2 regions of the Oceanobacillus sp. B139/18 genome follow, and region 2 is predicted to be linked to the other one. Evidence: a T-box and tRNA genes for the amino acid it is inferred to sense, from the RefSeq annotation. Region 2 holds a T-box; the other holds one or more tRNA genes.
What was found. A T-box is a leader RNA that pairs with one kind of tRNA and senses whether it is charged. The one in region 2 lies ahead of ileS (isoleucine--tRNA ligase), so its partner is inferred to be a tRNA-Ile.
Positions count from the first base shown of each region.

Region 1: it has a tRNA-Ile gene. The T-box ahead of ileS (isoleucine--tRNA ligase) is inferred to sense a tRNA for this amino acid. The anticodon was not compared.

Region 1 covers NZ_JBVFXI010000001.1:496,089-502,059, forward strand. The annotation lists gene ACZSMY_RS02370 (hypothetical protein) at 68-394, opposite strand; gene ACZSMY_RS02375 (NfeD family protein) at 527-1,162, shown strand; gene ACZSMY_RS02380 (Na/Pi cotransporter family protein) at 1,441-3,069, shown strand; tRNA gene ACZSMY_RS02385 (tRNA-Asn) at 3,488-3,562, shown strand; tRNA gene ACZSMY_RS02390 (tRNA-Met) at 3,564-3,640, shown strand; tRNA gene ACZSMY_RS02395 (tRNA-His) at 3,670-3,745, shown strand; tRNA gene ACZSMY_RS02400 (tRNA-Ile) at 3,762-3,838, shown strand; tRNA gene ACZSMY_RS02405 (tRNA-Ser) at 3,851-3,943, shown strand; tRNA gene ACZSMY_RS02410 (tRNA-Phe) at 3,997-4,069, shown strand; gene sodA (superoxide dismutase SodA) at 4,340-4,951, shown strand; gene ACZSMY_RS02420 (MFS transporter) at 5,053-5,971, shown strand, end outside.
Region 2 covers NZ_JBVFXI010000001.1:265,162-271,132, reverse strand. The annotation lists gene ileS (isoleucine--tRNA ligase) at 1-1,898, opposite strand, end outside; T-box leader at 1,972-2,189, opposite strand; gene ACZSMY_RS01270 (DivIVA domain-containing protein) at 2,282-2,785, opposite strand; gene ACZSMY_RS01265 (YlmH family RNA-binding protein) at 2,870-3,646, opposite strand; gene ACZSMY_RS01260 (YggT family protein) at 3,668-3,928, opposite strand; gene ACZSMY_RS01255 (cell division protein SepF) at 3,938-4,375, opposite strand; gene ACZSMY_RS01250 (YggS family pyridoxal phosphate-dependent enzyme) at 4,391-5,071, opposite strand; gene pgeF (peptidoglycan editing factor PgeF) at 5,084-5,902, opposite strand.

The DNA of each region.
Region 1 (5,971 bases), 230 kb from region 2:
AAAAAGCTGCATTTCATAATAAAAAGCAAGCATTCACTTTGAAAAATAAAGCGGATGTTTGCTTTTTCTAATGCTCCTCTTGAAATTGTGGGAAATAGTAAACTTCATGTACATGGATGTCATTGGAGGAGATGTTCGGGTTCAATGATTCAAAAGCCTTTAAAATAATCTCAACAGAGACAGTGTTGACCGTTATGGTTTGGATTTCTTCTGTAATACTGAGAACCGTATCTCCAGGATTTACTTTTACCGGAACAGCTTCAAAAGGAGGCAGTTCCAAATTTTCATTATTTGAAACGGAGGTTGTCCCGTCTGAATGAGCTAAGTCTTGAAAAATACTGACTGCAACTAATATAATAAACGTAATCAGGGAAATTCTACGCAAAAATTCCATAAAAAATCTCCTTTAATGAAACTATTTTCTTTCCTCATACGTACATATAATATAGAAGAGGATGTCAAAAAAGTCCTTCTTATCGTTTTTATATATGCATGATAAGCAGGGCAACGAGAGGGTGTGAATGGTATGGACGTGGTTGAATTACAATGGGTTGGATTTCTTGCCTTATTTTTTGGAACTTTATTTATATTAGGTGAAATGTTTGTAAATATGCGTGGTATATTTGGTGTATTAGGGCTGGGATTTATAACTGTTTATTTTACGGTATACACAGAAACCAATTCGGTCTTACTCATGTTTATTATATACTTCCTGGGAATATTACTGATTATTATTGATGGCAAAGTGTTGAACGATGGAACCTTGGCTACAATTGGACTGGTTTTGATGATCGTTGCCGTTGCATTGCCGCAGCCGGATTTTGCAAACGGTCTTTATGCGGTAATCAGTATCGTCATTGGAGCATTTTCATCTCTGGCGTTTTTAAAAGTATTTAAACGGAGACAGATGTGGACGAAAATCGCTTTAATGGACCAGCTTACAAATGAACAGGGCTACAGCTCGCTCAGTAAAGAGTATGAAGCTTTGCTGGGAGAAGAAGGCGTTGCGCTGACCGATTTTAGACCTTCCGGTACGATTGAAGTGAATAAAAAACATTACAGTGCTGTATCTGGCGGACGCTGGATTAAAAAAGGAACGCCGATTAAAGTAGTGGCAGTGGATGGAACCAGTGTCCGGATAGAGGAGCTTAAAGAAGATTAATTAATAGTTCGTAATTAAATAGAATAACCCTGAAACAGGATTCATTTCATAAAGCTGGAGATGAATCCTGTATTTGTATGCGATTGGTCCTAATATTATACATATTTTCATGAAAAAAGCAGATACTAAGCATCCCTTTCTATTCGAATGTAAACAAATATTAAATCTATGTAAATTTTTCATCAAACATGTTTACATTCTCTTTAGAATCATCAATAATGAATGAGGCGCAAAATTCTACAAAAGTTTACATAAGAGGTAGAAGGGATGAAGTTTTCGTGGATATCGATGTTCAAAGTTTAATTATTGAATTTCTCGGAGGAATCGGCATATTCCTAATGGGGATAAAAATGATGGGAGATGGACTCCAAAAATCAGCAGGAGATCACTTGCGGGATATTCTGGACCGGTTTACAACCAATCCATTCCTGGGTGTGCTTGCTGGGATTATTGTAACTGTGCTTATTCAGAGCAGTTCGGGAACTACTGTTTTAACTGTAGGGCTTGTCAATGCCGGTTTTATGACATTAAGACAGGCAATCGGTGTTATTATGGGAGCGAATATCGGTACAACCATAACTGCTTTTATTATTGGAATAGATGTTGGGGAGTATTCGTTATTATTTTTAGCTTTAGGTGCGTTTACAATCTTTTTCTTTAAGAAGCAAAAAATTGTAGCGGTAGGACAGGCGATATTCGGTTTTGGAGGTCTATTTTATGGGCTTGAATTAATGAGCAGCGGGATGACACCTCTCCGCTCTTTACAGGCATTTCAAGATTTGACAGTTTCTATGAGCGATACACCAATTCTCGGAGTAGTTATTGGTACCGTATTTACTGTAATTGTACAAAGTTCATCAGCAACCATTGGTATTCTGCAAGGATTATTCGCTCAGGGTGCAGTTGACTTAAAGGCAGCTGTTCCTGTATTATTTGGCGATAATATCGGTACAACCATTACAGCTGTTATTGCAAGTATAGGTACATCTGTTGCTGCCAAACGAGCTGCCTATACACATGTAACGTTTAATTTACTAGGTGCGATTATTTTTATTATCTTGCTCTATCCGTTTACTCAATTTATTTACTATTTACAATCCAGCTTAAGTTTAAACCCGGAGATGACCATTGCGTTTGCGCATGGAAGCTATAATATCGCAAATACGGTTATTCAATTTCCATTTATCGGTGCTTTGGCATGGCTCATTACGAAGCTGGTGCCTGGAGATGATGTCATTATTGAGTATAAACCAAAGCATCTGGATTCTATTTTCCTTCAGCAGTCTTCCTCGCTGGCACTGGGCCAGGCTAAGATGGAAGTTGTCCGTATGGGGAAATATGCGTATCAAGGTTTAGAGGAAACCCACAGTTATGTCACTACGCAGAATCCGAAAAATTCCGAGATGGCTCTGCAAATTGAAGGAGCGCTGAATAATCTGGATCGTAAAATAACGGAGTATTTAGTGGATATCGCTTCTACCAACTTAACAGAACCGGAAAGTATAGAACATACCAGCTTAATGAGTACAATTCGTGATATTGAACGAATTGGCGACCATTTTGAGAATGTGGTTGAACTGGTGGACTATAAAATGTCCAACAAAGTTTCGCTGACAGATCAGGCAATTGAAGATCTCAACAAAATGTTTGATTTAACGTATATGACAGTTAAACAGGCTGTTGAGGCTTTAGAGGCAAACGATCGGGAAGCGGCTTTAGAAGTTATTCAAAAAGAAGACCAAATCGATAAAATGGAGCGGAAATTCCGTAAAAACCATATTATCCGTATGAATGAAGGCACTTGTAATGGATCAGCAGGAATCGTTTTTGTCGATATCATAAGTAATTTAGAACGAATTGGCGATCATGCTGTAAACATTGCTCAGAACGTCTTAGGAGACCATTAAGGATGATCTGATATAAAAGGGCTCTATCTGTTGTAATGAAGCGGATAGAGCCCTTATTTCATCTATTTCGGGATAAAAGGGGAAGAGAACGCTTTTAACGTGATAACTGTCGGTCATTATTATGCAGCGCGGAGGTGCATAATTTATCAACAGCATTTATGGAACATCTGATTATTTTGAAGCATGCATATTAAAAAGGGGGGATAACAGATGCGATAGAAATACAGCTTTTTCTATATATTACCGGAAATGAAAAAAGTTTTTATAAGTTTTTGTTGAAATATGTTATATTACATGCTATTATAATTCTTGCAGTCAACTTCTGATAAAAACTTTTGCAACACCGCAAAAAAAGTTGTTGACATAATCAACAGAACATGATAAATTATATTTTGTTGCTAATTAAAACAAACATTATTCCACAGTAGCTCAGTGGTAGAGCAATCGGCTGTTAACCGATCGGTCGTAGGTTCGAATCCTACCTGTGGAGCCATGGCGGTGTAGCTCAGCTGGCGAGAGCGTACGGTTCATACCCGTGAGGTCGGGGGTTCGATCCCCTCCGCCGCTACCAAAAAATATACATACATTTGCTATTTCATGGCGGCCGTGGCGAAGTGGTTAACGCACCGGATTGTGGCTCCGGCACGCGTGGGTTCGATCCCCACCGGTCGCCCCATTCAATAATAGTAAAAGGACCCTTAGCTCAGTTGGTTAGAGCTATCGGCTCATAACCGATCGGTCGCAGGTTCGAGTCCTGCAGGGTCCACCATTTATTCTGTCTGGAGGTATACCCAAGTCTGGCTGAAGGGGTCGGTCTTGAAAACCGAGAGGCGGGTCAAACCGCGCGGGGGTTCGAATCCCTCTACCTCCTCCATACATATTTCACAACAGAATGATGGAGAGCTTTTATATCAAAGCTCCATGTACGGCTTGGTAGCTCAGTCGGTAGAGCAGAGGACTGAAAATCCTTGTGTCGGCGGTTCGATTCCGTCCCGAGCCATCTAAAAAACAAGCACAAAGCTTGTTTTTTTTGTGTGCTTTTTTCAGATTTTGCAAGCGGAATCTGATTCTTTTTATAAATATTTTGTTGTTTCTTTAAGGGAAAAAAGTTTCCCTAAATCAAAATGGGATAGTCAATAATATGTAAATGGTTATTTAATAAGGAATGTTTGATACATATCAGTGCAAAATATTTGCAAGAAATTCTTACCTTTGATAACGTATAAATTGTAGAAATAAAATCATCATTTATTTTAAGGAGGAGTTACACATGGCAAAATTTGAATTACCGGAATTACCTTATGCATACGATGCATTGGAACCATCTATCGATAAAGAAACAATGAACATTCACCATACGAAGCATCACAACACCTACGTTACCAAATTAAATGATGCATTAGAAGGACATGAAGATCTGCAAAACAAATCAGTTGATGAGCTTGTGAGGGACTTAAATGAGGTTCCTGAAAGCATCCGTACTGCTGTACGCAACAATGGCGGCGGACATGCTAACCACAGCTTCTTCTGGAAGACTTTGTCACCAAACGGCGGCGGAGAACCAACTGGCGAGCTGGCCGATAAAATCAACAGCAAATTCGGTTCTTTTGACAAATTTAAAGAGGATTTTGCAGCTGCGGCAGCAGGACGTTTCGGTTCTGGCTGGGCATGGTTAGTATTAAACAATGGCGAGCTTGAAATCACAAGCACTCCAAACCAGGATTCTCCATTAACAGATGGTAAGACGCCACTATTAGGATTAGATGTATGGGAGCATGCATATTATCTTAAATATCAAAACAGACGCCCGGACTATATTTCTGCATTCTGGAATGTTGTTAACTGGGATCAAGTAACAAACAATTACGAAGCAGCAAAATAAAGAATAATTATAAAAGCTTGCAGATAACTTTATGTTTCTGCAAGCTTTTTGTATAGATACGGCTCCTTCGCTAAAAATAAAAGAAGAAGGAGTCGTTTTCTATGCAATTACAACAGCAGTACAGAAGATATAAACAACAAAAAGATGAATATCGGGATCTTTGGATACTCTTGCTTATCGGCGCTTTATATGCAGCAGGAATCTTTTTATCAAATACATTTGTTAATGTGTACCTATGGAAGCAATCCGGAGATTTTTTTGTGATTGCTAATTATCACTTGGCAAGCTATGTATTCCAGGCATTATCTTTTATTTATGCTGGAAAATTATCCAAAAAAATCGATCGCATCATTATATTGCGAATCGGAATTCTTTTTTTATGTTTCTTTTTTCTGTTCGTTCTTTGGATCGGCGAGCTGGCTGCATATTATAATTTTATACTCGGTTGTTTATTGGGAATAGGGTACGGTTTTTTTTGGTTAGCTTATTATGTACTGACCTTTGAGATTACCGAACCGGATACAAGAGATTGGTTTAATGGCATTTCCGGCACACTGACCTCGTTTGCAGGTATGATTGGACCGTTGCTTGCAGGATGGATGATTTCAAAAATGGCCGGGGATTTTGGCTATACCGCTATTTTTATCATTTCCTTAAGCCTGTTTATTGCTGCCATTATTGTAAGCTTTTTTATTATACGAAAGGGAAGCAGAGGAAGCTTTGCTTTACCTGCTGTCATCAATGAAAGAAAGAAAAATAAAAATTGGAAGCGTATTTTACATGCTCACTTTTTTCAAGGGCTGAGAGAAGGTATTTATGGTTTCTATATTACCATCTGGATTTTTCTTGTTACGAACAGTGAGCTTATTTTAGGGGTTTTTAATTTATTTCTTTCAGGATTATCCATTATTTTTTATTTTGTTGCTTTAAAATGGATTCAACCTGCATTAAGAAAAAAAGCCATTTTATTTGGCGGAATCTTACTGTTTGCTTCTATTTTTATTATTATTTTTGAAATGA
Region 2 (5,971 bases):
TCCGAGATACGCACATCTGCCTGATAATCCACGCTGGAAACCCACAGACGCAAAATATCAGCACCTAATTGTTTTTGTACTTTGGACGGATCAACCGTATTTCCTAATGACTTACTCATCTTGCGGCCATTTCCATCCAGGGCGAACCCATGACTGATAATATTTTTAAATGGCGCTTTACCCGTTACTGCGACGGAAGTAGATAATGAAGAGTTAAACCAGCCGCGATACTGATCACTTCCTTCTAAATATACATCAGCCGGACGATCAAGTTCTTCCCGGTTCATCAGTACACCTTCATGTGAGGAGCCTGAATCGAACCAAACATCCATAATATCGACTTCTTTAGTAAACTTGCCATTTGGACTATGCTCTGATGTAAATCCATCCGGCAATAAATCCTTCGCTTCTCTTTCAAACCAGACATTGGAACCATGCTCACGGAAGAGTTCGGATACATGCGAAATCGTTTCATCTGTAATGATTGCTGTTCCGTCTTCCCCATAAAATACTGGAATCGGAACTCCCCAGGCACGCTGTCTGGAAATACACCAATCCTCACGGTCTCTCACCATATTATAAAGTCTTGTTTCTCCCCAATGCGGATACCAATGCACTTTTTTAATTTCATCAAGAATATCCTGACGGAAATCTTTAATAGATGCAAACCACTGGGAAGTTGCACGGAAGATAGTTGGTTTCTTTGTTCTCCAGTCATGCGGATAAGAGTGTGTGATAAATTCTAATTTTAATAAGGCGCCATTCTCATCCAATTGTTCTGTGATAACTTTATTTGCTGCATCGTAAAATAAACCTTCAAATCCTGGCGCTTCACTCGTAAAGACACCCTTTTCATCCACTGGGCAAAATGCATCGATTCCATATCTGCGGCAAACATAGAAGTCATCTTCCCCGTGACCAGGAGCTGTATGAACACATCCAGTCCCCGCATCAGTTGTAACATGTTCTCCAAGCATAACAAGGGATTTACGATTGTAAAATGGATGCTGTGCTTCTACACGATCCGCTTCCTGCCCTTTGAATTTCTTCACAACCGTTACATCTTCCCAGCCTAATACTTCTTTCACATCTTCTAATAAAGCTTCTGCAATGACATATTTTTCATCATTTACTTGTGCTACTACATAGCTTAAATCAGGATGTAAGCTGATTCCTAAGTTCGCTGGAAGCGTCCAAGGAGTTGTCGTCCAGATAATAATCTTCTCGCCGCCGTCAAGCACATCTTTTCCATCCGTTACTTCGAAGGAAACATAGATAGATGGAGAGCGTTTATCTTGATATTCGATTTCTGCTTCTGCAAGGGCAGATTCAGAAGACGGAGACCAATATACCGGCTTAAGTCCTTTATAAATATAGCCTTTTCGTGCCATTTCTCCAAACACCTTAATTTGAGAAGCTTCATAATCCTTCGTTAAGGTGATATATGGATTATCCCAATCACCACGTACACCTAATTTTTTAAATTGTGTACGCTGGCTGTCAATTTGTCCAAGTGCATATTCTTCACAAAGCTTGCGGAATTCTGCAACAGACATTTCTTTCCTTTTTACTTTCTTTTTCGCTAATGCTGTTTCAATCGGCAACCCGTGTGTATCCCAGCCTGGAACATATGGTGCATAATAGCCTGTCATGGACTTATAACGGACAATAAAATCCTTTAAGATTTTATTCAGTGCATGACCGATATGGATATCTCCATTCGCATAAGGCGGTCCATCATGTAAAATAAATAAGGCTCTGTCCTTTGTACGTTCTAAGTTTTTTTGATATTGTTCACTTTCTTCCCATTTCTGTTGGCGCTCCGGCTCTTTATTTGGAAGATTTCCACGCATTGGAAAAGCTGTTTTCGGCATTAATAATGTTTGTTTATATTCCAAGATATTCCCTCCTGTTATTTTCATGACACATCGTAGATTAAATTTTTATATACAAAAAGAGTCCTCTAATCCCTAAAGGGACGAGAAGACTCGCGGTACCACCCTTATAAATTTAATGCACGGCATTAAATTCACTCGAAATCCGTAACGTGGACAGCCGGCTATTACTACATTATTTTCATAATAGCTACTCCAGAGTGATTTTCTAAAAGACTTCTGTATCAGGCTTCCACCGCCCCTGACTCGCTTACACAGAGTCATCTTCTATACTTTCTCTTTCATTGTATAACGATAGTGATTATGAAATTTTTAGCATAAATTAAATGTCAAAAAACATGATACTTGTATGAATTATATGTAATATACAAGCCTAAGTCAAGCCTTTAAGATTCATGCTCCATCAATTCTAAATCTTCATCCACTTCAGTATCAAATAATTCTTCCCAATCATCTGTACCGAGCATTTCTAATTGAGCCTGCACAAGCATGCGCATTCTTGATCGGAATACTTTTGCCTGCTTTTTCAACTCTTCCACATCAAGGGATATTTTACGCGCTTTACTTAATGCTTCGTTGACAATACGGTCAGCATTTTTTTCTGCTTCTTTCACAATTAATTTTGCTTCTTTTTGCGCACTGCCTTTAATATCTTCTGCTGTTTCCTGAGCAACCAGAATAGATTTATTTAATGTTTCTTCAATGTTCGTAAAGTGTCCTAATCGTTCCTGAAGCTCTTTCGCTTTTTGATCCAGTTCATCTCTTTCACGTATAACAATTTCATAATCCTTCATCACTTGATCAAGAAATTTATTTACTTCATCCACGTCATAGCCTTTCCATCCTCTTGCAAACTCTTTATTATGAATATCTAATGGTGATAGTGCCACCATCTCCACCTCCCTAATCGGTGCTTGCTTGAGCTTCCGATTTCTCTCTTTATTATTCAATAATTCCAGCTAAATTTCCAGCATTTATTGCAAAATTGCCGCCGTCATTTTGATTTTATCTTTCTTGGTTCTCCCGCGTATCGCTGTAATTTTACTTCTGCCTTTTCCGCGTACAGAGAGCATGTCCCCTTCTTGTAATTGGAATTTCACATCATCTACTACCCGGTAATTTACCTTTACGAGCAGTTTTTGAATCAAAGCAGCAGCGTCTTTTCGGGAGACACCATATATTTCTTTAACAACTGTATCTAAACGCAGGGAAGAAATAGTTTTATCATATTCTTTCCAGGCTTTTTTTTCTGTAACCAGCGAAGTGAGCGGCTGTTCTTTGAAAGATATACGAGATTTCTTAATAGATGTTAAATTCATCTTGATAAAAGGGACGACCTCTCCCGCTGCAAGTAAATGAATTTTCCCATCTGCTGCTGTAATATCTCCTAATTTTTTTCGCTTCACACCCTGTGATAAAAAAGCACCCATTACATCCCGATGCTCCAGACTTACAAATTTCTCCGGGTAAGATGCCTCCAGCAGCTCTACTTGAAACATATCTTCTGTAATGCTTTCATAAATAGGAGCAATCACCATTCTTTTTCGTTCACTGTACTCGGATCCGCCAAAAGCAGCTGCCTGAAGCTCGTCGTGATTAGTGCCTAACAGCATCTGCACGATTTCTTGTTCGCGCGGATCCAAAAAATCAGTCAATTTTGGAATATACGATCGCTCCACCTGGTCTTTCCATGAAAGAACCTGATCAATAAATGGCTGTTCTTCTTTTCGAAAATGCTGATAAACTTCCATGGTCATTCCTTTCCTTCAAGCCTAAAGCATCATTGCAAATTGGATAAATCCCATTCTTGCAAAATGCAATAATAATATCGCAACAATTGGAGAAAAATCAATCATACCAAGCGGCGGAATAAACTTACGGAAAATTTCTAAGTAAGGCTCACAAATTTTTCCGAGTAATTCTCCAAATTGAGATTCTCTGGCTCCAGGGAACCAGGACATAAAAATATACACAATTAGTGCAAAGCTATAAATGTTTAAACCAAAGCTTATTAGTGAAACGATTTGTGCCAACATCTCCTGCTACCATCCTTTATCATAATCTTCCTGCTCATATAACATTTCAGAAATACTGCCGGTTACTTCTACATTATCCGGCGTACACAGGAATGTTTCTGATCCTAATTTTTGAATATCCCCTTTTACGGCATAAACCGTTCCGCTCAGAAAATCAACGATCCGCTTTGCCTGCTGACGATCCACACGCTGCAGATTAATGATTACAGCTCGTCTGTTAACAATATTATCTGCGATGTCCTGAGCTTCATTATAATTTCTCGGCTCAGCTAATACAACCTTTGAATTCGTATTTTGTATACTGGAAAGGTTCACAACATTTTTGCTTCCTGCTGTTTTTTCCTGAACCTGGGGTATTTCTTCTTTTTGTTCTTCCTCGGCATATTCATACTCATATTCATCGTCCATCGTGAAATAATTTTTAAGCTTCTTTTTAAAGCTCATTTACTACACCTCACTTTATAATTCGCTGCCGACCAGCTTGGTACCTATCCGAATATGTGTTGCACCTTCTTCTACAGCAATTTCATAATCATTGCTCATTCCCATAGACAGGTATTCACATGGTGCATAGTCTAAACCAAGCCCCTTTATACGGTCTCTCAGCAAACGCAATTTTCTAAACAGCGGCCGGGTTTCTTCCGGATTATCGACATGCGGAGCCATCGTCATTAAACCTGCCACCTGTATATGCTCAAATGCCGCTAAATCTTTAATAAACGATTCCACTTCTCCTTCATCTAATCCGTGTTTCGATTCTTCTCCGCTCACATTGACTTGAACAAAGCAGGGCACCGTTTTTTCTGCCCGTTTATTAATCTCTTTCGCCAAAGATTTTCTGTCTAGTGAATGAATATAATCAATATGATGTATGATATCTTTTACTTTTCTGGATTGCAGGGAACCAATGAAATGCCAAGTGGCACTGTCCCTGATCTCTTCAAATTTCGCTAAAAATCCTTCATTTCTATTTTCACCCAGATGAATTACCCCGGCAGATAATGCTTCTTTAGCTCGTTCTATTGTAACATATTTCGTCACTGCGATAATATTAATATCTTCCTTATTTCTGCCTGCTCTCCTTGCAGCCTGCTCGATATCTGCTTGAATTTCCATTAGATTTTCTTTTACTGCAACCATTCTTATCCTCCATTACTTCTTCTGTTTCTCAAATCCAATAAACGCGAGCATTCTCCCTGTTTTTCCATTATCGCGCCGATGAGAAAAGAATAGCTTCTCATCTTGTAATGTACAATATTTTGTTACCTCTATATTATGACGAAAGACGCCAGATTGTACAAGGATATCGACATTAAGCTCTTTTAAATCGATGAAATATTGATTTGGCGATATTTCTTTCGTAAATTTTTGTTTCTGTTCATCAGTTAGATGTGATAAAACAACATCGTCAACAACGTAGTTTTCTTTGGAAATACTCGGGCCTATCACAACTTTCAAATTCTCTATAGAGGCACCGGCTTCTTTCAATTTCTGTACCATTTCCCGGGCAATCTGTCCGACTGTTCCTTTCCAGCCGGCATGAGCAATACCCGCTATTCTTGTGGTCGAATCTGCAAAAAATAATGGAACACAGTCTGCGAAAAAAGCCGTGCCGAGGAGAGAATCCGCCTCATTGATAATTAATCCATCGATGCCGGAAATACCGGAATCAAAGGAAATACTGCCCTTTCCCGCATCTTCTTTCCCTGCAAAATGGATGCTTGTTCCATGTACTTGTTCACCGCAAACCCAACGGTTCAGGGGAATATTTAATTCCTTGCTCAGAATCCGCCGATTTTCCAGCACCTTATTCTCGTCGTCCAACACATGGAGCCCCATATTTAATTGCTTATAAGCCCCCTCACTTACACCGCCATTTTTTGTTGTAAAGCCTGCTACCAGACCTGGAATTTCTTCCTCCAATGAAGATAAATGAAGTCTTGTCTCACTTTTAAGCTGAAATGGCTCCATGTTTTTCCCCTCTTTTCCCCATAATGTCTCCTATTGAACATTATCTTAAATTCAAATTTGTGTCTTATT